Regions from separate parts of the Pseudoalteromonas sp. SG43-7 genome, predicted to be linked through region 4. Evidence: predicted binding sites of a transcription regulator. Region 4 holds the regulator's gene; each other region holds the start of a gene.

Region 1 (5,901 bases), on a different contig from region 4:
AGACACAATACGCCCTCTTGGCGTACGTTGGATAAATCCTTGCTGGATGAGGTAAGGCTCGATCACATCTTCAATGGTTTCTTTTTCTTCACCGATGGCGGCGGCTAAGTTGTCTAACCCTACCGGCCCCCCCATAAACTTTTCAATGATCGCGAGTAAATATTTACGGTCCATATAATCAAAGCCGCTTTTATCGACATCAATCATATTAAGTGCCAGCTCTGCCACTTCGGCATTTACAGTACCGTCTGATTTAACTTGCGTGTAATCTCGTACCCGGCGTAATAATCGATTGGCGATACGTGGCGTACCACGAGAGCGTTTAGCAATTTCAATGGCGCCTTCATCACACATGGCTAAATTTAAATAATGAGCAGAGCGCCCCACTATAGTCGATAAATCTGCCACCGAATAAAACTCTAAACGCTGCACAATACCAAAACGGTCTCTAAGTGGTGAGGTTAACGAGCCTGCGCGAGTGGTAGCACCAATTAAGGTAAAAGCGGGTAAATCGAGCTTAATGGAACGAGCTGCGGGCCCTTCACCAATCATTAAATCGAGTTGATAATCTTCCATTGCAGGATAGAGTATTTCTTCAACTTGCGGGCTTAGCCTATGTATTTCATCAATAAAAAGTACATCGCCTTCTTCTAAATTGGTCAGTAGTGCGGCTAAATCACCGGCTTTTTCAAGCACTGGACCCGAGGTTGTTTTAATACTGACATTCAGCTCATTGGCAACAATGTTTGCTAGTGTGGTTTTACCCAAACCCGGCGGACCAAATATTAATAAATGATCAAGCGCTTCACCCCGACTACGTGCAGCTTCTATAAATATTTCCATTTGCTGTTTAACATGGGGCTGACCAGTATAATCGGCTAATAGTTTTGGTCTAATCGCGCGATCGACTACATCTTCATTACTTTGTTCAGTCGCATCTATTAAACGATCCGCTTCAATCATGGTTTACTCACAACATTGATTTTAGAGATTCTTTGATCAGAACCTCTGTAGACATACCAGGCTTGGCCACTGATTTTACTGTTTTTTGTGCTTGCGCCAATTTATAACCTAATGACACTAACGCAGAGATTGCATCATCTGCCGCATTATTAGCAATAAGTGCGTCAGATGCGGGCTCTATAACTGCATTATCACTAAATGGCGTGAATAAGTCATTACCCCAATCTTTTAATCGGTCTTTCATTTCAAGTACCAGGCGCTCTGCGGTTTTTTTACCTACACCTGGCAGTTTCACTAAACTGGTGGCATCTTCGTTATTCACACAGCTAACAAATTGCTTAGCCGACATCCCTGAAAGTATTGCTAGTCCGAGCTTTGGCCCAACGCCATTGGCTTTTAATAGCTCTCTAAATAATGCTCGCTCAATTTTATTATTAAAGCCAAATAATAACTGGGCGTCTTCTCTTACTACAAAATGAGTATACACAATGGCATTTTCGCCAATGTTTGGTAAATCATAAAAACACGTCATCGGCATGTTAACTTCGTAACCAACACCGCTTACTTCAAGCAAAATTTCTGGCGGTTGTTTTTCTACTAAGATGCCATTTAAGCGACCTATCATGTTATTTCCTTAATCGTCCTCTAACGGTTTTACTGGCACTGCCCGCTAGTTTTATTAAATTTTGATCGGAATGAGCATGGCATATCGCAATGGCTAATGCATCGGCTGCATCCGCTTGCGGTGTGCCTGGCAATTTTAAAATATTTTTAACCATATGCTGCACTTGCGATTTATCGGCACCACCGTGCCCTACCACCGCTTGTTTAATTTGCCGCGCCGAGTATTCAAACACCGGTAACTCAGCCATTGCCGCACCAACAATTGCAGCCCCTCTGGCTTGGCCTAATTTAAGAGCTGAATCAGGATTATGCGCCATAAATACTTTTTCAATGGCAAAATGATCGGGAGAGAATTGTTCGATTAGTTGACTGATCCCTTGATAAATCATTTTTAATCGAATAGGAAACTCGTGATCGGCCAGTTTTATACAACCGCTGCCTAAATAAGTAAATTTAGCACCTTGATGGGCAATCACCCCATAACCGGTTAATCGTGAGCCAGGATCAATCCCTAAAATAATAGCCAATACTTGCCCAATCAGTGTAAATAGTTAAGTACGCTAATAATGCCAGAGCACTGTATAAATTACCAGTGCATTATTGGCATAAAAAAGCCCGTAAAAACGGGCTTGTTTAATTGCTAACCTTTTAGGCTAAAGAGCGTAGTAACCCTTGGGTATTTTTACGCATGGTTCTAGCTATCATAAAGTAGCCTAGTGATGCCACAAACACACCACCCACTAATGGTCCAATAAGCCAAATATGCGGGTGCAGCTTACCTGCTAAGTCAAACATCTCACGTTGCACTATTAATAAAGCCACATCACTGACCAACGCAGCGACAAAACCAGCAGCGCTGCCCAGCAATAAAAACTCATATAAAGTGGCATTTTTTATTAGCCGCCCTTTGGCGCCTAAGGTACGCAATATGACAATTTCCTGCATCCGTTCACCAAGGCTTGCTTGCACTTGCGAAATTAAAACTAAGCCACCACACATCACCACTATCGCCAGTACAAATCCAATTGCCAGCGATACTTGCGAAATAGTAGAACGTATTTGTTTGACAAAGCTGTCAACGTCGATGGCGTTGATTGTCGGGTAGGCACGTAGTAGCTCACTAAAGTCGCGTTTTTGATCGGCTTCGATACGCACCGATGAAATATACGTCGCAGGAAAATCACCCAGTACATCAGGACTTAATATAATAAAGAAATTAGGCTTTAAAGTAGCCCAATTAACTTTACGAACACTGGTGATTTTGGCATCAAATGACTGGGCGCCAATCAAAAATGTTAGCGTATCACCCAGTTTCACATCTAAACGCTCTAGCATAGATTCTTCGATCGATGCTTCAGCGGTGGCATTGTCGGCAAACCACTGCCCGTCTATGATCTCATTTTGCACAGGGACTTGCTCTAACCATGTAAGATTTAGTTCACGGCCAATACCTGCGCGTGCTTCTTCGTCTTTCTTCTCGTTGTCTTGCAATGAGACTTCGCGAGCAACTAATTCACCATTAACAGCGTTTACGCGACCACGAATAGTCGGATAGAACTCAGATACTTGAATATTTTTTTGCTCTAAAAAGCTTGTTACGTCTGGCAATTCAGTTTCGGTTATATTTACTAAAAAAGCATTCGGCGCGTCGCTTGGAAGTTGCGATTGCCAATCTGCGATCATATCGTTTTTCAGCACCACTAAAAATAACAATAGCTTTATTGCCAACGAAAAACTGATCAACTGTACCGCATTAGCATTGGCACGTTTTTGCAACGAAGCAATCGCTAATGACCAACTATTCCCCGGGCGCAATCCTAGTTTACGTCCGCTGCCAAAAATTAACCGAGATAATACAAACAGTATTGCAATCAAAATTAAAGTAGAGACAAACAAAATAGCGGTAATTTTAAGGTTATTACTAAACAACCACATTAATAAAAAGACTGTTAAGCCCGACATCGCTAAATGCACTTTACTTACTAGTAGCTTATCGCCTAAGTTACGGCGTAATACCCTAAGCGGTGGAATATCAAATAAATCTAATAACGGCTTGATTGAAAACATCACGGCACAGATAACGCCAGTACTAATCGCCACAAACCACGGTTTTATACCCGCTGCAGGAAGAGTATTGTTCATTGATTTAGCTAAATAACTAGTGGCTATCTCTTGTAAACCATAGCCAATGGCTAAGCCAAGTATGACCGACAAAGCACACACCAGTGATAAATGCAGTAAGTAAATTTTGCGAATTGTCGATCGGCTACCACCTAAGGTTTTCATCATCGCAACTGGGTCATATTGGCGTTCGCAATAACGCTTTGCAGACACGGCAATCGCCACCGCCGCTAAAATAATGCCCAATAACCCCGCTAATAATAAAAAGCTTTCAGCGCGGTTTAAGCTATTTGCAATCGGCGACTGTCTGTCTTTAACACCATACCATTGCTGGTTTTCTTTCATTTGTGGTTTTAGCCAGCTATAAAAGTCAGTAAGGTTACTCTCATCCCCTGCATACAACTGGCGGTAAAAAACACGGCTGCCCGGCTGGATCACTTCAGTTTTGTCTACATCTTGGTTATTTAACAACACACGACGACTACTTGAAAAAATATTAAATGGCGCATCTGGCTCTTCCACCAATACTTTTTCAATATTAAATTGCGCAGCGCCTAGCTCAACCGTATCACCTACTTTTACATTTAGTGCATAAAATACCGATTCACTAAACCACACATTACCAACAGTTGGCCCTTGCGTGGCCACTTCAACCTCTCCGGTTAAACTGCTTTTAACTTTTAGTTCGCCCTTAAGTGGATAATGCTCCGACACCACCTTTACTGAGCTTAATTGCATTTCGTCATTAGCAAACAACATAGTATCAAAGTAAGTGAGTTGTGCGGTTTGTAAGTTGTATTCGCTTGCTGTTGTTAAATATTCACCCGGTAATTCATGGTTGCTTGCCAGCACGCGATCAGCGGCAATAAAGGCACTGCTTTTTTGCGCTATGCTTTGCCCTATGCGATCAGTCACCATAGAAAGCGTTAAAACCGTCAATACCGCCAACGCTATGGCCGCACAAATCACCGTGAGTTCACCACGGCGAAATTCACGGCTAAATAATTTTAATGCTAATTTAACCCACATTCGCCACAGCCTCATTGGTATTTTTAACTAATTGACCCGCTTCAATTTGTAACACATGCTGACACTTTGCTGCTAACGCCTCATCATGTGTGACTAAAATCAACGTCGTGCCATGAAGCTGATTAAGCTCGAATAACAGTGACTCAATTAACTTACCATTTTTGCTATCAAGATTTGCTGATGGCTCATCGGCGAATAAAATCTTTGGTGTGCCAATAAATGCGCGAGCAATCGCTACACGCTGCTGCTCACCACCAGACAATTGCGACGGATAATGCTCAATACGATGACTTAAACCTACTTTTTCCAGAAGATCGAGTGCTTGTTGCTTGGCATTTTTTTCACCAGCAAGCTCTGCCGGTAACATCACATTCTCAAGTGCTGTTAAACTCTGTACCAACATAAATGATTGAAATACAAAACCGACTTTTGCAGCTCTTAATGCCGCACGCGCTTCTTCATCAAGTTCATGCAGCGGCTCACCATCTAAATAAATTGATCCCTGAGTCGATTGGTCAAGCCCTGCGAGCAAACTTAATAAAGTTGATTTACCTGAACCTGAGGTACCAACTACAGCAACTGAGTCTCCAGACTTGACATTAAAGGTGATGTCACTGAGGATGGGCAAATCCCCTTCAAGGGTATTAACCGTTTTAGAAAGACCTTTAACCTGAATGATATTTAATTGAGATAGCGCTGACATATGATGTATTCAATCCTACGTTTTATTTTCGTTTTACTATTAGTAATCAAACCACTTAGTGCGGCAGCTGACAACACAATTTTAATTTTAGGTGATAGTTTAAGCGCCGCCTACGGCTTAAAACAAGAGCAAGGCTGGGTTAAACTGTTACAAGATAAGTACGACAACGAGCAAGCGCCGATCCAACTTATCAATGCCAGTATCAGTGGCGAAACCACCGGTGGCGCACTGCGTCGTTTAGACGCCCTGCTTAATGAGTTTCAACCGAGCCATGTACTTATAGAGCTTGGTGGTAACGACGGCCTGCGTGGCTTTCCAATTAAACGCCTAAAAGAAAACCTAGCCAGTTTAGTGAGCAAAAGCAAACAAGCTGATGCCAAAGTAGCGATTATGGTAATACACATCCCGCCTAACTATGGGCCACGTTATACCGGATTATTTACCGCTAGCTTTGCTGAGAT
Region 2 (5,901 bases), on a different contig from region 4:
CAGCTTTACCCTCAGCAACAATACATGCTTTTAAAGAGCATGAACCTACAGCAACTGTTGTAAACTGCGCGTTCAAGTATTGACTAACAGCTTCAATTTTTTGACGACGACTAACAGCCAAAGTTAAGTTATCTGGAGTGGCAACATTGATCTGCTGCTCTACGCCATCAACACGCTTAAATGCACCATTTTGATAACTGGCAAAATAAGTTGTCTCTTTCGCTGGCCAATAAATCACCCCAAGCACTGGGCGATTGTTTTCAATCAAAGCGATATTTACCGCAAAGTCGCCGCTTTCTAAAATAAACTCACCGGTACCGTCCATTGGATCGAGTAACCAATAGCGCTGCCAATCTTGCCTATCTGCTAAAGCAGGGATTGGTGTTTCTTCTGACATAATAGGAATATCTGGCGCTAGTGCTTTTAATCCAGCAACTAACACATCGTTAGCGGCTAAATCGGCTTTAGTGACAGGTGTGTGATCTGACTTTTCTTGCTGGCCAATATCATCTTTCTTGTAAATAGCCATAATCGCAGCACCAGCGCTTTGCGCAAGCTCAATACATGGCTCAAGTAATTCAATCATTCGCAGCTCCTGATTCTAAATGCTTAGTTAATAATAGCAAAGCTGCAACGCTTCGTGCTTCGGTGAAGTCTGATTGTTGTAATAATGACTGCCAATCGGTTAATGGCCACTTAACAACCACTAATGGTTCTGGCTCGTCCCCAACTAAAGTTTGCGGATAAAGTTGTTGCGCAAACAATATGTGCATAGTCGCATTAAAGTAACTGGGTGCCATTGAAACCACTTTAAGTGGCTGAAGTTGCTCAGCACCAAAGCCAACTTCTTCTTTTAATTCTCGGTTTGCTGCTTGTTCTGGTGTTTCACCAGGATCAATTAAGCCTTTTGGGAAGCCTAGTTGATAATCATTAGTGCCAGCACAATATTCTCGTACTAACAGTAATTCATTATCAGCTGTTAATGGCACTATCATTACAGCCCCTCGGCCACCGCCGCGGATCCGTTCGTATTGACGCTGTTCGTCATTTGAAAATTTTAATTCAAGTGATTCCACCGTAAATAATCGGCTTTTAGCAACAACTTCGGTGCGAAGAATTTGTGGTGGTGTTGGGTGCTTTTTCTGTGTCATTGGCATTAATTTGCTATCATGGCAGTTAGTTCAATAATAAACCCTATAAGATGAAATTCCTATGTTAAATTGGTCAAAAATCGATACTGTGCTGCTAGATATGGATGGCACTTTGCTCGATCTCCATTTTGATAATCACTTTTGGCTGACAGTGATCCCTGAGCAACTCGCTATCGCAAAGAATATTAGTTTGGCACAAGCCCAAGCGGATATATTAAAACGCTATCAAGCCGTTAGCGGTCAAATCCAATGGTATTGCTTAGATTACTGGGAACAACAACTTAATTTACCTATTATGGAGCTAAAATATCAGCATCAGCACCTCATTAAAATGCGTGAGGATGTACCAGCATTTTTAACATCGTTGCGAAAAGCGGGTAAAGAGTTGATTTTACTTACCAACGCACACCCGGAAAGTGTCATGCTCAAGTTTGAAAAAACCAATATTGATAACTATTTAGATGGTGTGGTGTCGACTCATCAATATGGTGTGAGTAAAGAGCAGCAAAGCTTATGGCAGCAAGTACAACTCGATTTAGGTTTTGATAAGCAGCGTACGCTGTTCGTTGACGACAGTTTAGCGGTACTAAACGCCGCAAAAGAATATGGTATTGGCCATTTATTGGCGGTTGCAAACCCAGATAGTAAACAACCGCACAATGAAATCAGTGACTATTTGAGCGTCACTGATTTTCGTGACATGCTGCCTTAATTTTTAGGGTAGCGAGCCTCTAAGCCTTGATATACAAGCTTTGCAAAATCAGCATGTTCCGTATTCAGGCTTTTAACGACCTCAACTAAATGCTCGTTATCTTCTTTGCCATGCCATTCTTTAATGTAGCTACCATCTTTATAACCATGATCTTGGCGGAAAAAATTAAGCGTATTTTTACCTACATAGCCTCGATATAAATCATCAATATCCATACCTATTTGCGCCATACATCCAGCGAAGGCTGCGGCATTAAAGGTTTTCTCAGCGACGGCTGACGCGGCGAGAATTTCTAACGTTTGTTTGAAATCATCAGCTTGTTGCGGTGCACTTAACTGTTGTTCCAACTGCTTAGCAAGCTCTAAATAACTGGTCTCACCATCAATTCGTAACGATAAACCGAAGTGAAAAATATCAACCAATTCTAAAATAACTTGCTCGGTATCTGGAGTTTGCTTTTTCCACCATTTCCAACCGTAATGATCAAGCATTTCAGCGCATTCAACCCAAATAGCGCGATACCATTCAAAGCCTTGGCTAAACCATTGATCATGAACTTTGGTGTTCATGGCATTTTGCATTTCTAGCATCACCACTAGTTTGTTTAAATTGGCAGACATATCTCTTCCAGTTACTATTTTAATTGCCGTAATAATACAGATAAATACTCTTCGATGAAATCGATTCTACGTACTGATTGTGGTTAATACGCAGAGGTCGCTAACACAAATATTGCCAATATAGCTAAGGGCATTTCATTACGCGGCACCCGAGGATATTTTGCTAACTGAAAACTGACGGCTACCTGCCTGTAGTAAATTCTTGCCATGAATTAATCAGGTCTACAAAATCTTCAAAACCACAGCCGCTACTTAAACCATTTTCTTCAAGCATCAGTTCATCGTCTTGATAAGCAAATAAATCTTCAGAGTCTTGATGCAAGGCATGGGCTTCAAAAATGGCTTCATCTTTATTTAAAATCAAATCAATTTCTTGGCCCTGTAGCGTTAACGGCTCAAAACTACTTGATACTGAGGCGATTAAAGCCTGCACCATGGCGATTTTATCTTTACCGATTTCTTCATTAAGCCAACGGCCAATAACAGCATGTTCACTGCTAATTTTGATACGTAAGCCACTGATTGGATCACGTATAAACTGGTATTCCATAAGGTTCCCTAAATACAACTAATGATCGGGATTATACCCTAGTCAGCTATGAATAAATAAAGCCAGTGACAAAAATAGCGCTAAAAAGCGCTATTCTTTGAAGTGATACAGCTACCGATAAGATCTAAACCGCGCGGCATCAATGATTGCCCAAATATAGACGATCGGCAGTAATATAAAACCAATCGCAACATAAATAAGCGCGCCACTAATAACCCACGCTAGGAAGAAACCAATTGCCGCCATGATCCGGCCTTGAACTAACTGCCCTAAACCTGGGAAAAATATATTACAAATCGCTGCGATAACATTACCGCCTGAACCTTGCTCTGCCATGTTAACCTCAATTATTAATTTAATTTTATTCTTATCTACTTACATTCTTCATGCCAATTATTTAGTTATTAAAAATCAATACTTTAAAATCAACAGTAATACAAAGAACTAGCTAAAATCGTGATTTTTACTAAATATAAGTCAAATTGGCGATATCACTTCACACCATTGATCTAGCTTAGCTAAAAAATGACTATAAATGAATCATTAAGTTTTTAAAGCCTTTAGACTATGTATTAAATTAACTGGTTATAAAAACAGTATTTTATTTAGCCTAACAAAAACACCTGTTATACTGCTTTTAATATTGATTGAAAAGGCGTGATGATGGACGTTTCAGAATTACTCGACGGTTTAAATGATAAACAACGGGATGCAGTTGCAGCCCCACTCCAAAATATGCTGGTGCTTGCTGGCGCAGGCTCTGGGAAAACTCGAGTACTCGTTCATCGTATCGCATGGTTAATGCAGGTTGAGCAAGCCTCCGCTTATAGTATTTTTGCAGTAACCTTTACCAATAAAGCAGCTAAAGAAATGCGCACGCGCGTTGAACAAGCCCTTCAAGCACCAGTAGGTGGTATGTGGATTGGTACTTTCCATGGCTTATCACACCGTATATTGCGCGCCCACCATCGCGAAGCAAACTTACCAGAAGCGTTTCAAATTTTAGACTCTGATGATCAACTTAGAATGATCAAACGCTTATTAAAAGCCATGAATATTGATGACAAAAAATGGCCTGCAAAACAGTTTGGCTGGTATATCAGCGCCAAGAAAGATGAAGGTCTGCGCCCCAAAGATATCCAAGCTTACGACATCAACGAACAAATGATGCTTAAAGTTTACACCGCTTATCAAGAAGCATGTGATCGAGCAGGATTAGTTGATTTTGCCGAAATCTTATTACGTAGTTTTGAAGTACTAAAAAATAATCCAACCTTACTACGTCACTACCAGCAACGTTTTGCCCATATGCTAGTAGACGAGTTTCAAGATACCAACACCATTCAATATGCATGGCTTAAATTATTAGCCGGCGATACCAACAGCATCATGATCGTAGGTGATGATGACCAAAGTATTTACGGTTGGCGTGGTGCTAAAATTGAAAACATTAAGCGCTTTTTGACCGATTTTAAAGCCGAAACTATTCGCCTTGAACAAAACTATCGCTCTACTGCCACGATTCTAAAAGCGTCTAATGCACTTATTCAAAATAACTCAGACCGAATGGGTAAAAGCCTCTGGACTGATGGCAATGATGGTGAACCTATTTCTGTTTATGCCGCTTTTAACGAATTAGACGAAGCGCGCTTTGTAAGCAGCAAATTACGCAGCTGGTTAAACGCTGGTAATGCCCTACAAGATGCGGCGATTTTATATCGTAGTAACGCGCAATCGCGGGTACTTGAAGAAGCGATGTTACAAGAAGGCTTGAAGTACCGAATTTACGGCGGTATGCGCTTCTTTGAACGTCAGGAAATTAAAGATGCACTGGCATATTTACGGCTCGTAGGTAATCGTCAGGATGATGCTGCATTTGAGCGAGTGATTAACACTCCTGCTCGTGGCATTGGCGATAAGACCTTAAGCCATATTCGCGATTGTGCGCGTAGCGAATCATTACCATTATGGTACGCCGCCAAAGCCATCGTAGAACAACAACATTTATCAGGACGTGCGGCGACGGTTGTTACTAAGTTTGTTGAACTGGTAGAACATATTGAAGATAAAATTGGTGATCTCACTTTAGAAGAGCAAGCGAAATACGCTATTCAAACATCTGGTTTAATGGCGATGTATCAAGCAGAAAAAGGCGAAAAGGGCCGCGCTCGGGTAGAAAACTTAGAAGAGCTGATCAGCGCCTGTGGCCAATACGAACTCCCGGAAGATGAAGAGTTTAGCTCACCACTGCAAGGATTCTTGGCTTATACCTCACTGGAATCAGGTGATGGCCAAGCTGAAGAACATGAAGATGCAGTGCAAATGATGACGTTGCACTCAGCGAAAGGCTTAGAGTTTCCACTCGTATTTATGGTTGGTGTTGAAGAAGGCATGTTCCCATCTCAACAAAGTAATGAAGAATCAGGTCGGTTAGAAGAAGAGCGTCGTCTTTGTTATGTCGGGATGACTCGTGCGATGGAAAAACTCTATATTAGCCATGCCGAGAGCCGCCGTCTTTATGGTCAAGAAAAGTACCACAGTCCATCACGCTTTTTACGTGAAATGCCTGAAGATTGTATTGAAGAAATTCGTATTAAAACTCAAGTATCGCGACCACCCGCAGCAGGACGATTTAGCTCATCAGTTAGTCATGCCGTATTTGAAGAAAGTGGCTTTAGCTTAGGACAACACGTATTACATGCAAAATTTGGTATGGGAACGGTCATTAATTACGAAGGCAGTGGCGCTCAATCTCGCGTACAAGTGAATTTTGATGACTTTGGTAGTAAGTGGTTAGTAACTGTTTATGCACGACTACAAGCCATTTAACTCGTTAATAAGTAATATCCTACCGCAAATTGCCTATGC
Region 3 (5,901 bases), on a different contig from region 4:
GAATGGACAAGCTGCATTTTTATTCTTACTAACATCAACACTTGCTCCCGTATTACGTTTATCTTACGGGCGTATGGTTTATATGGCACTTCCCTATACCATTGTACTTACGGTTGTTGGTTTAAGCTCTACATATCTAGGGCTTAGTGAGGTAACTGATTTACTCTATCAATGGGGTTGGATTGAACACCACAGCGCAAGCTTACAAAGTATAGGAAGTTCAGGGCATTAAATATCCAAACTCTGGACAGTAAATCCCTTAACCCATATTTAGGTTAAAGAGTAAAAAACAAAGCTGCTTCGGCAGCTTTTTTATTGTTACAAATCATATTTATCCTTGCGCCTAGTTTAATGACTAAGTCATAATTCATCTACAAATTATAGATTGGATATTTTATGACTTGGTTAGCAAATTTAGCCCAACAGCGCAGTGCTTGGTTACTGCTCGCTTTTAGTGCTTTTATTTTTGAAGTAATCGCATTGTTTTTTCAATATCAAATGGGCTTAGAGCCATGCATTATGTGTATTTACCAACGTACTGCCATGCTGGGGTTATTAGCCGCAGGGTTACTCGGTGCAATTAAACCCACGAATGTAATATGCCGTCTAACAGCATTTTCTGCATGGGCAGTTGCCAGTATTTGGGGTTATTTAATTGCACGCGAACATATCGATATGCAAACTACCACCGATCCTTTTGCGTTTAGCTGTGAATTCGAACCTAATTTCCCATTACCATTGCACGAATGGATGCCACATTTTTTTGCTGCAACAGGTGACTGTGGCAACATCGATTGGCAATTTGCAGGGCTAAGTATGCCGGCGTGGATGGAGATCATTTTTGCCGCATTTACTCTGATACTAATGGCCGTTGTAGCAAGTCGTTTAATAATTAAAAAGTCGCTGTGATGATGGCATTATTTTCAAGTCAAGTAACGCAATTAAAATCGTTTAAAATACGTCAACGTCAGCAAATAATTGCGATTGCAGTGAGTATGTTAACTCCAATGCAAAAAATCAGTTTGCGTATTATAAAGCTGGTTTTATTGATCCCAGTATTTCTATCATTAGCGTATGTTGAAGGTTGGTTGTTACTTCCAGCTTTACTTCTGGCCGGGTTAAGCTACCCGTTGTTAACCACTCCAGTCGAAATTCAATTCTCTAAACGCTATTTAAGGCACGCTATTAAGCAATTTGAGCAGGGCGAATAATTCGCCCTGCTGATTTTTAGAATGTAACTTTGCCATCCAATTTAGCGACTAATTTTTCGCCAATACCTTTCACCTGCGCTAAATCTGCAACAGACTTAAACTTGCCTTGCTTGGTACGGAAATCAATTATCGCTTGCGCTTTTGATTTACCAATACCCGGCAGCTGAGTAAGCTGTTCGACTGTTGCTTGATTCACATTGACTAACTGAACTTTCTTCATACTTTCAGCAGTCTCTGTTTTAGTTACAGCTGCGCTACTAGGCAATGAAATAGCTAAGCCAAGCACTACCACTATTAAAGTTAAAAACTTCATGTTTCTCCTCCATGATATCCATACGTGGACTCAATTAATAGTTGATTTTAATGCCTTCACTTTTGGACTACCTCCAAATAAAGTCATACTAAAAAAGTGCGACTATTTAAATAAAGTAAAGTTGTACCTCTTTGTCAAATCCTAGTAGTAAAAAATAAAAATGTTCACTTGCAAAAAGACCAATAAACAATTACTGTACATAAAAACAGTAATCAATCAAGGTGAACTTGTTATTCACCAAGCAAATTGGCAGGAGAAATCATGGCTGTTGTTGTTAAATATGTTGTAGAGAGAAACGGAGTCGAGCGTATGACGTTTACTACTAAAAAAGAAGCTGACGCGTATGACAAAATGCTTGATATAGCAGAGTCGCTTGAGGTTATGCTTGAGAAAGTTGATGTGCCACTAAGCGAACAACAAATCGAATCGCTCGCACTTGAGATTGCTAAAAGTAAAGACGACTTTATGAATGTACTTAAAGGCGGCAAAGAGGCAATACAGAAAACACCTACGGCGAAAGTAAAAAAAGAAAATGTAGCGTCGATTAAAGCCAGCGCAGATAAAGAAGCAAGCTAAAAAATTACAAGTTAACTTACTAAAAAAGGGCAATTAATTGCCCTTTTTTAGTTATAAAAATTACTACCCGTTATAGCCCTCGTTCAACTTCATCAAATAATTCGGTGATCTCTTTATTTGGTGGCGCTGTTGATAAGCTCACTGTAATGATTGCAATTGTTGCAAGTATAAAGCCCGGTATAATTTCATAAATGATACTGCTGAGGCTCTCACCATTTATAGTGATTGGCGCGTATATCCAGATCAACACTGTCCCTGCACCCACAACCATGCCACTGATCGCACCTTGTAGATTCATTCGCTTCCAATACAAGCTAAGTAATACTAACGGGCCAAACGCAGCCCCAAAACCAGCCCATGCATTACTTACTAAATCTAAAATAGAACTATCGCGATCATAAGCCAAATAAATAGCAAATAATGCAACGAGTAGTACACTAATTCGCCCAACTAAAACCAGCTCGGTTTGTGATGCATCACGGTTTAAATAAATTTTATAGAAGTCTTCAGTCAAAGAGCTTGAACAAACCAATAACTGAGATGAAATAGTACTCATAATCGCAGCTAAAATAGCAGCAAGTAAAAAGCCGGCAATAAGTGGATGGAAAACCAATTCAGATAATACTAAGAATATAGTTTCTTTATCGTCAATCAGCATTTGATTTTCGATCATGTAAGCGGCACCAAATAGTCCAGTTAACACTGCACCAATCGCTGATAAAGTCATCCACGACATACCAATACGACGCATAGTTGGCATATCTTTCACTGACCGTACTGACATAAAACGTACTATGATATGCGGTTGACCAAAATAACCTAAGCCCCATGCCATTGCAGAAATAATAGCGATAGTTGAACCACCAGCAAACCAATCTAACATATTAAGCGAGTGGACTTCGCTCTCTTTCGGAGCGCTTAACAGCAAGTCATAGCTGGCATTAGCAAGTGTGTCTAACACTGGCTGGTCTAGCATCGTATAAGTAACAATAGGTACAGCAAGTAGCGAGACAAACATAATGCAACCTTGCACAAAGTCAGTCAAACTAACAGCTAAGAAACCACCAAACAATGTATAGAGTACGACGACTCCGGTTGTCACATAAAGCCCTGTTTCGTAACTCATCTGAAATGAGTTTTCGAATAATTTACCGCCAGCGACAACGCCTGAAGAAGTATAAAGTGTAAAGAAAACGATGATCACGATTGCCGAGATGACTCGTAATATATTTTTATTATCAGCAAAACGATTAGCAAAGTAATCTGGGATGGTAATCGAGTCATTCGCTTTTTCAGTATAGACACGTAGCCTTGGCGCGACTAAAAAGTAGTTTGCCCAAGCACCAAGTACTAAACCTATCGCAATCCAAACTTTACTTAAGCCAAATAGATACATAGCACCGGGTAAACCCATAAGTAGCCAACCACTCATGTCCGATGCACCTGCAGATAGTGCAGCTACAGCTGGTGATAAACTTCTGCCACCCAACATATAACCCGACACATCGGCGGTAGACTGCTTATAAGCGTACAAGCCAATACCTAGCATTACGATAAAATACGCAGCTAAAGAAATAATCATTCCAGTTTCCAAACTCGCCTCCAACTCTGAAGTTAAAACCTGGCTTTCAATCCTAATAATGACTCATAAATCAATACTATATAAAGTCATTATTGGTGTAAAAACCAACCTAGAACTTGACTATATCACGCAAAGGGTGAATAACTCCACTTACTGAGGTAGCCAAGTAATGATATAAGGTGGAGTTGTTTTTATCTGATGGTTAATTATTTAACTACAGAACATGGTAATTAATACTTAATTACCTTAGGATTAGATCGATGATGTATCAATTAATTAATACTATAGCATTGATATTCTAAATATAATTAATGCTATTTATGCTGTTTTATCTTATATTGCCCAAGTAATCGCTTAACTGATGTGGACCCGCTGTTTATGTATTTTTATGCTGCACGCCAACCAATTTTAGATCGAAACAAACAACTTGTAGGGTATGAGCTACTCTTTCGTGATGGCGTTGATAATGTATTCCCTGATATTGATGGTGACGAGGCAACCACTCGGCTAATTGAAGGTAGTCAATTCAATTTTGGTTTAGAAGATCTCACCGATAATAAACCAGCGTATATCAACTTTACGCTTGAAACATTACAAAAAGGCTACCCAACTCTGCTTGGTAAAGATCAGATTGTTGTAGAAATACTCGAAACAATTCAACCAGGGAAACGCTTGCTCGCGATCGTCAAAGACTTAAAACAAAAAGGTTATACGCTCGCGCTGGATGATTATATTCACCAGCCTGTATGGCGTCATTTTTATCCTTTTATTGATATTATTAAAATAGATTTTATCAATTGTGACGTTGACACTATCCACACCATAATCGAAGAAATTAAACCTTATCCGCATATAAAATTATTAGCAGAAAAGGTAGAAACCTACGAAAAGTATCAATTAGCATTAGATCTTGGCTTTACTTACTTTCAGGGGTTTTTCTTTTCCAAACCAGAAATGGTGCAAAGTAAAACCTTGCCGCCATCAGAGATAGCTCTTGCCGAGCTGCTTTATGAGACATCCACTGTTGAAGTCAATTTAAAGAAAATTACCGACGTATTTGAGCGAGATGTAAACCTCTCTTATAAATTATTACGTTATAGTAATTCAGCGGCATTTAAGCGCAGAGCTGAGATCAGCACCATCAAACAAGCACTAATTGTGCTAGGTGCAGCAGAAATTAAAAAGTTTTTATCCTTGTTGTTTGCAGCTCAAGTTGCTGGTGATAAACCCGCAGAGTTAATACGCTTATCGTTAACCAGAGCACGCTTTACTGAGTTGCTAGCTATAAACCATAATAAACTCAAAGATACGGGCATGGCTTTTTTAACCGGTATGATGTCATTAATGGATGCCATATTAGATGAAGATATGCAAAGCGTGATGAAAAAGCTACCATTATCCAACGACATAAAGTTAGCATTATTAGAGGATCAAGGTTTACTGGCACAATATCTGCGCTTAGTAAAATTATACGAACAAGCCAATTGGCAAGGTGCAAACGCGATTAAAGATGAGCTTGGTCTTGGCGCTGGTAAAGTGCCAGATGCGTATCATGATGCCGTTAACTGGGCTAATGAACAAATGAAAGTGCTGGCAGGATAATAAATAATACCGTAAATAACAATGCCAGCTTAGACGCTGGCATTTTTATTTAACCTGAAAATACACATTAAAGGCTTTCTAAAAAGTCTTCATCAAAATCGTCGGGCTCTTTTTCAACCGGTGGATTACCATCATACAACTCATATAACTGACGTTGAAAGTAAATGTCTTTCATAAAAATATACGGATCGAGTGACTCATTCAATAAGCTTTCTTGTGGTATTAAAGAAGCCCGAGCTTCTACAGCCTTTAACGCAAACACCAATACAGTTTGTGGCGTGGTTAAGGCAATTTTTGGTAACACATAGCCATCAACCACTGCACCCGTTAGGTTACGCGCTGTTGACGGTCCCATTCCCGGTAGCATTAAATAAGCACCGTCGCCTATTCCCCATACCCCCAGAGTTTGACCAAAGTCTTCATCGACAATATTCAAACCAAGCGATGTCGCAACATCAAATAAGCCAAAAATACCCACAGTTGAATTAACTAAAAACCGCGCTAAGCTCACGCCTGCGTTACCCGCTTTACCTTGTAGCGTGGCATTAACTACATCAGTTGGTGCACTAATGTTGCCAGTAAAATTGACGATACTACGGCGCACCGGTGTTGGTGTT
Region 4 (5,901 bases):
TGTAAAGGCCGGCATAACAGCACCAAATACCATGATCAAGCCATGTACTGTGGTCATTTGATTGAAAAAGTGAGGCTCTACTAACTGTAAGCCAGGTTGAAATAACTCTGCGCGGATCACCATCGCCATGGCGCCACCAATTAAAAACATCGTCAACGAAAAAATTAAATATAAGCTACCGATATCTTTATGGTTAGTAGTATAAAGCCAGCGTTTAAAACCTTTCGCAGGATGATGATGTCCATCATGGTGTGCAGCTTGATCATGTTGTTGCTCTGTTACGCTACTCATTATTTAGCCTCCGAAGTTGCATCAATCGCGGCTTGTATCTGACTCGGTTGAATTACATCCCCAGTGTCATTGCCCCATGCATTACGCTTATAGGTGATCACAGCTGCTAGCTGCTTGATTGATAACTGCTTGTCAAATGCTTGCATAGCGGTACCTGGGCGACCATGAAGCACTACATCAATATGATCTTTAATATCTCCTAATACTACCGGACTGCCTTTGAGCGCCGGGAAAACCCCCGGTAAGCCCATACCTGTTGGTTGGTGACACGCAGCGCAACTGGCCATATAGACTTGCTCGCCGAGTGTCATTAATTCTTCTTTTGGTAATGTTTGATCTAATAATGCAGCATCAGCAATTGCAGCGTTTGCTTTTGCCTGCTTAGCTTCGCTCAGCCAGTTTGCAAATGCTTGCTCAGATTTAGCTTCAACCACCACAGGCATAAAGCCATGATCCTTTCCGCATAGTTCTGCACATTGCCCTCGATAAATGCCCTCTTCATTAATTCTGGTCCAAGTTTCATTGATAAACCCAGGGTTAGCATCTTTTTTCACTGCAAAATCAGGCACCCACCAAGAATGAATAACGTCGTCTGAGGTCATTAAAAATCGTACTTTTTGATTAATTGGCAACACCAAAGGTTTATCAACCTCTAGTAAATAGGTGCTTGATTTATCTGCTTGGTTGGTAATTTGTTCTTGCGGGGTAGCTAAAATAGAGTAAAAAGAAACATCTTCTCCCATATACTCATAATGCCACTTCCATTGAGAACCAGTAATTTTAATGGTGAGATCAGCCTTACTGGCGTCTTCCATCGAAATTAAGGTTTTAGTGGCGGGAACAGCCATGGCAATTAAAATCACAAATGGGATTGCCGTCCAAAGGATTTCAACTTTAGTACTTTCATGAAATTGGGCTGGTTTTGCCCCTTTAGATTTACGGTGGTGGATCAGTGCCCAAAACATCACGGCGAACACGATGACCCCAATCACACAACATATAATAAATATTGTCATGTGCAGCTGATAAACATCATTACTTATATCTGTTACGCCCTTACGCATATTAAACTGGCTATTAGCCAATACTTGCTGCGGTAGAACAAACAATATAAGCCACAAGGTAGAGCTCAATTTACCCATGTGACGGCTCCTTTAAATGCTATTGCAAAACGCAAAGCGAAAAGGCGGCACAGCTTTATTCGCGCCAATTCGTTATTTTTTATTGTTACTGAATATTAACGCAACCCTAAATTATGCTATTGAGCAAAATTGTTAGACTTTTAAAGTAGCTGTTAACACAGTGTATTAACCAATTAGTTAAAAAATGAACAATTAGCAAGTTTTAAGAGCAATTAAATTCTTTTTTGGTGCATAAATAACAGCTAAAAATCAGCGCGTTATTTTGTAATTAGGGATAATATTAGAGGGCTAAAAGTAGCTGGTAAGTAGATTTGATAGGGCTTAGGACGCTATAGCTAAGTATAAAATCTAGCCATTAAAGCGGTAAAAAATTAAATGCACCAAACTTCACCAATTTGGTGCAAAATATAGATCAAAAAATTTACATCCAATCAGCGTTGCGGATCACCCCAACAGCCAACCCTTCAATATTGAAAGATTCATGTTCAAGATCCACTTCAATCGGTGAAAATTCATCATTTTCAGCATGTAAAAAAACTTTTTTACCTGCTTTTTCAAGGCGTTTTACTGTTACATCGTCATCAACACGGGCAACCACCACTTGGCCATTTTCAGCAACTTGAGTGCTGTGTACTGCCAATAAATCGCCATCCATAATACCAATGTCTTTCATACTCATGCCTTGCACACGCAGTAAAAAATCAGCAGCCGGTTTAAACAAGAGTGGATCTATTTTGCAATGACTTTCAACATGCTGCTCTGCCAAAATAGGCTCACCAGCGGCAACTCTGCCTATTAGAGGTAAACCAAGTTGTTCCGGCTCATCCTCTTCAACTAACTGAATACCTCGACTAGCACCGGGCTTCATTTTAATAACGCCCTTTTTCGCTAATGCCTTTAAATGTTCTTCCGCTGCATTAGCACTTTTAAAACCTAACGTTTGCGCAATCTCAGCACGGGTTGGCGGCATACCGGTATCTTTAATAAAAACTTTAATAAGTTCGAGAATTTGAGCTTGGCGATTCGTTAATGGGCGCATACAACTGGTTTTCCATACAGTACATTTAACTGTAAGTATATACAGTTATCTGAAAATCGCAAATATAAATTGGCTTAAAATCGCGCCGTTAATAACAAGCTCATACTATTTAAACCACTTCCAGAATCTAGCGCAGATCCAAGACCAAACTTTAATGCTACATGTTGATTAAACCAATATTGCGTTTGCAGTTCATAGTTGTCTTTTAGATTTTTCTGATTACGAATATTAGCAACGACTCCCACTGACCATGCTTGATTTACATAATAAACCGCCTGCCCCTGCACATAACGATAACGCCCTGCCAATTGCTTTAGCTCTAAATCCCAACCTTGATTGCTAACTATATTTGTCCAACGAACATAAGGAGCATAAGTCCATTCAACCGCGACTCTTTCATTATCTTTGCCAAACCACATATCATGGCGCTCTAAGCGACTGTAATATACATTGAACCCTAGTTGTAACTGCTCATTCATTTGCTTACCAACAGCGGCACTCACTAAATAATCAGTATTTTGCCAATAGCTATTATCTTCACAGAGGCGCTGCGCGCTGGCACTAATAACTAATCCTGCGGGACCATAGATGGCAGCATCGGTATTTAAATAGCTAAAATCATCATTAGCAAACCCACCAATAGCATAATTATTGACTTGATTTAAATACGCTTTTAGCTCGTATGGACCAGTCAACGATTCAAGATCTTGCGCAAAATATCGGTATCGTGCGCCTAAAAAAGATTCATCTAAACCAGCTAAATCGGTAAAACCAATATCGAGTTGATGTTGGGTACTAGCAACAGCCTGCGGCTGAGCAACAAGGCTCATTAATAATATTGCACCACATCCAAATACCTTTACTTTCATCCTTAAGATCCATTAACAGTTAGATAATATAGGTACATTTTATCTATTTTTATGATCTTAACTGTAGGAAAATGTTTAAAAGTGTAGACTGATTTAGTAAATAACTTAGTGAGGCAGGCAGATGAGTATTTGGTATCAACCGATCACCCTAGCACAATGTAAGCAACTTGATGACGGCATAAGTGGTCAAGGCACATTGATGAAAACCATGGGCATTGAAATAAGTGAAATAGGCGATGATTATTTAGTAGCAACGATGCCCGCGATCCCAGCTCATCATAACCCTATGGGTATGGTGCATGGCGGCGCAAATGTTGTACTTGCAGAAACGGTGGCGAGTTATGCTGCAAACTTTGCTGTTGATTTTACAAAGTTTTATTGTGTTGGCCAGGAGATCAATGCCAATCATCTAAAAGCATCACGTAATGGTATATTAACCGCGATAGCAACACCACTACACTTAGGCAAGCGTACATCCGTATGGGAAATAAAAATCACCAATAGTCGTGGAGAACTGTGCTGCGTATCAAGAATGACCGCAGCAATTGTAGAGCGAAAAGGCTAACTTGAAAGTGGATAAATTGTAATTTCAATACCTGCGCCAATAGCAGAAATACGCAATAAAGTATCGGCACTGAGCGCTTGATTAAAGCATTTTGGCGAAGTGCCTGATTCAAAGCCAATATCAAAGGTGCGCTTTGAGCATGATAACCACTGCTTTAATGCATTGCGTGAGCAAGATTCAATTAACTCACATAAGTGGTTAATCGCTTTATCTGGTGAGATAACGTCTTCATTAGACTCAATACGTGCTAGTTGACGGTACTCATCTTTATCGTAATGCAAAACCACAGCACTTTTTTTTAAGTCTGCAACTAACAAACTAATATCTTGCTTTGATTCAAGCTCTAGATCTACATTTAAAAATTGAATTTCCGACATTGTTTCATTTTTACCCTGCGTTAATAACAACGCAAACTTTAACCTAATTTTGCGTATATACCAAATCTAGAGTAGCCAGTTTTATTTTGTTGATGCGACAATTTGCCACATTGGCAAACTCAATATAATTTATAGAATACCGCACTAATAACAAACAGGTAGTCACTATGGATAAACGCATTTTTAAACATGCGCGTAAGTTTCACAAATGGTTAGGTTACTTATTAGCGCTACAAATTTTTGCATGGTTACTCGGTGGTTTAATCATGAGTGCTATACCGCTTGAAAAAGTTCACGGTAAACATTTAGCTGCGCGGCAATTAAATAACCCATTCAAACAAGCTGATTATCTAGCCTCAGTTGATAATATCGTTGCACAAATTACTCAACCAAGACAAATTAGTTATAGTCACTTTTTAACAATCCCTACCATTATTGTGAGCAACAGTAACGGTGAGTACAGCTTTAACGGAGTTACTGGCCGTCCTTTGGTAGCACCGAGTAAAGCGCAAATTATTGCCAATGCCCAAGCTCATCTATTAATTAATGCGCAAGTAATAGACGTGATCAAACTAGCTAAAGGTACTCGCGAAGTTGGCTTTAAAGAAAATATTTGGCAAGTAAATTTTGACGATACGTTTAACACCACACTATATTTATCCGCTGATAGCGGCCAAGTTATTACTGTTCGCAGCACAATTTGGCGAATTTTCGATTTTTTCTGGATGTTACACATAATGGACTATGAGCAACGTGAAGATTTTAATAACCCATTATTAATAAGTTTTGCAGCCAGTAGCGTATTGTTTTGTTTAACTGGCTTTATTTTATTACTACAGAATATCCGTTTTAGAAAACGTACTTCCCGTCGCCCAAGTAGCTAACCTTACCTTAGAGATGAGTTAAAATTCCCACTACATCACACAGTTAAGCGATTTACTTTTTGAATAATCGCTCTAAACTAGCGCTTCCTGTAGTTCACTAAAGTGATTGGATATGCCGCATTTAATTATTGCGCTGGTATTGTGTTGTGTGAGTTTTAACCTTTATGCAGAACAATTCACCAGTTTTTACAGCGCAAAAAAACACCTCATCAAAACCCTTCCTGATAACGCCACCAGCCTCTATTGTGGCTGTAATATTAAACGCCAAGGTAAAAAACTGGTGCCCGACCCAAATGCATGTGGTTATGTGCCTCGCAATGCGGTTACTCGTTCAGGCAAACCAAATGCGCGCGCAACTCGGATTGAGTGGGAACATATTGTGTCTGCATGGGAATTTGGTCACCAGCTACAATGCTGGCAAGATGGCGGCCGAAAAAATTGCATTAAAGTCAGTGCGCAATTTCGGAAAATGGAAGCTGATATAAATAATCTCGCTCCGGCAATTGGTGAAATAAACGCAGACCGATCTAATTACAGCTTTGGCATGATTGCAGGTAATGCAAGCCAATATGGTCGCTGCCAGGTAAAGGTAGATTTTAAACAGCGTGTGGTAGAGCCGCCCTTTTATGCACGAAAACGCATTGCCGATGCTTATTTTTATATGCAAAAAACCTATGGTTTAAAAATTTCCGACAAGCAACAAAAATTATTTACCGCATGGCAAAACCAAGCTT

The links. Region 4 encodes LexA, which represses DNA repair genes until DNA is damaged. Its sites were predicted from a motif close to TACTGTATNNNNATACAGTA; they were not measured.
Region 1: ruvC (crossover junction endodeoxyribonuclease RuvC) is a predicted target of LexA. The motif match lies at 2,163-2,182, and genes of this name have one in related genera.
Region 2: uvrD (DNA helicase II) is a predicted target of LexA. The motif match lies at 3,613-3,632, and genes of this name have one in related genera.
Region 3: H5200_RS05215 (YebG family protein) is a predicted target of LexA. The motif match lies at 1,716-1,735, and genes of this name have one in related genera.

Annotation. Positions count from the first base shown of each region.
Region 1 is NZ_JACJEY010000003.1:142,490-148,390, reverse strand. Features, by position in the region: gene ruvB (Holliday junction branch migration DNA helicase RuvB) at 1-963, opposite strand, end outside; gene ruvA (Holliday junction branch migration protein RuvA) at 971-1,588, opposite strand; gene ruvC (crossover junction endodeoxyribonuclease RuvC) at 1,590-2,114, opposite strand; gene H5200_RS02250 (ABC transporter permease) at 2,236-4,737, opposite strand; gene H5200_RS02245 (ABC transporter ATP-binding protein) at 4,727-5,440, opposite strand; gene H5200_RS02240 (arylesterase) at 5,441-5,901, shown strand, end outside.
Region 2 is NZ_JACJEY010000051.1:25,106-31,006, forward strand. Features, by position in the region: gene cysQ (3'(2'),5'-bisphosphate nucleotidase CysQ) at 1-586, opposite strand, end outside; gene nudE (ADP compounds hydrolase NudE) at 579-1,151, opposite strand; gene yrfG (GMP/IMP nucleotidase) at 1,213-1,863, shown strand; gene H5200_RS18480 (dUTP diphosphatase) at 1,860-2,483, opposite strand; gene H5200_RS18485 (YacL family protein) at 2,665-3,033, opposite strand; gene H5200_RS18490 (hypothetical protein) at 3,145-3,369, opposite strand; gene uvrD (DNA helicase II) at 3,697-5,862, shown strand; gene H5200_RS18500 (GNAT family N-acetyltransferase) at 5,840-5,901, shown strand, end outside.
Region 3 is NZ_JACJEY010000008.1:42,597-48,497, forward strand. Features, by position in the region: gene nhaB (sodium/proton antiporter NhaB) at 1-232, shown strand, start outside; gene dsbB (disulfide bond formation protein DsbB) at 397-909, shown strand; gene H5200_RS05205 (DUF6170 family protein) at 909-1,211, shown strand; gene H5200_RS05210 (ComEA family DNA-binding protein) at 1,228-1,524, opposite strand; gene H5200_RS05215 (YebG family protein) at 1,786-2,100, shown strand; gene putP (sodium/proline symporter PutP) at 2,171-3,682, opposite strand; gene H5200_RS05225 (EAL and HDOD domain-containing protein) at 4,061-5,284, shown strand; gene H5200_RS05230 (VacJ family lipoprotein) at 5,352-5,901, opposite strand, start outside.
Region 4 is NZ_JACJEY010000012.1:27,498-33,398, reverse strand. Features, by position in the region: gene ctaD (cytochrome c oxidase subunit I) at 1-291, opposite strand, end outside; gene coxB (cytochrome c oxidase subunit II) at 291-1,433, opposite strand; gene lexA (transcriptional repressor LexA) at 1,855-2,472, opposite strand; gene H5200_RS07430 (hypothetical protein) at 2,547-3,341, opposite strand; gene H5200_RS07425 (PaaI family thioesterase) at 3,463-3,906, shown strand; gene H5200_RS07420 (hypothetical protein) at 3,903-4,283, opposite strand; gene H5200_RS07415 (hypothetical protein) at 4,451-5,167, shown strand; gene H5200_RS07410 (endonuclease) at 5,280-5,901, shown strand, end outside.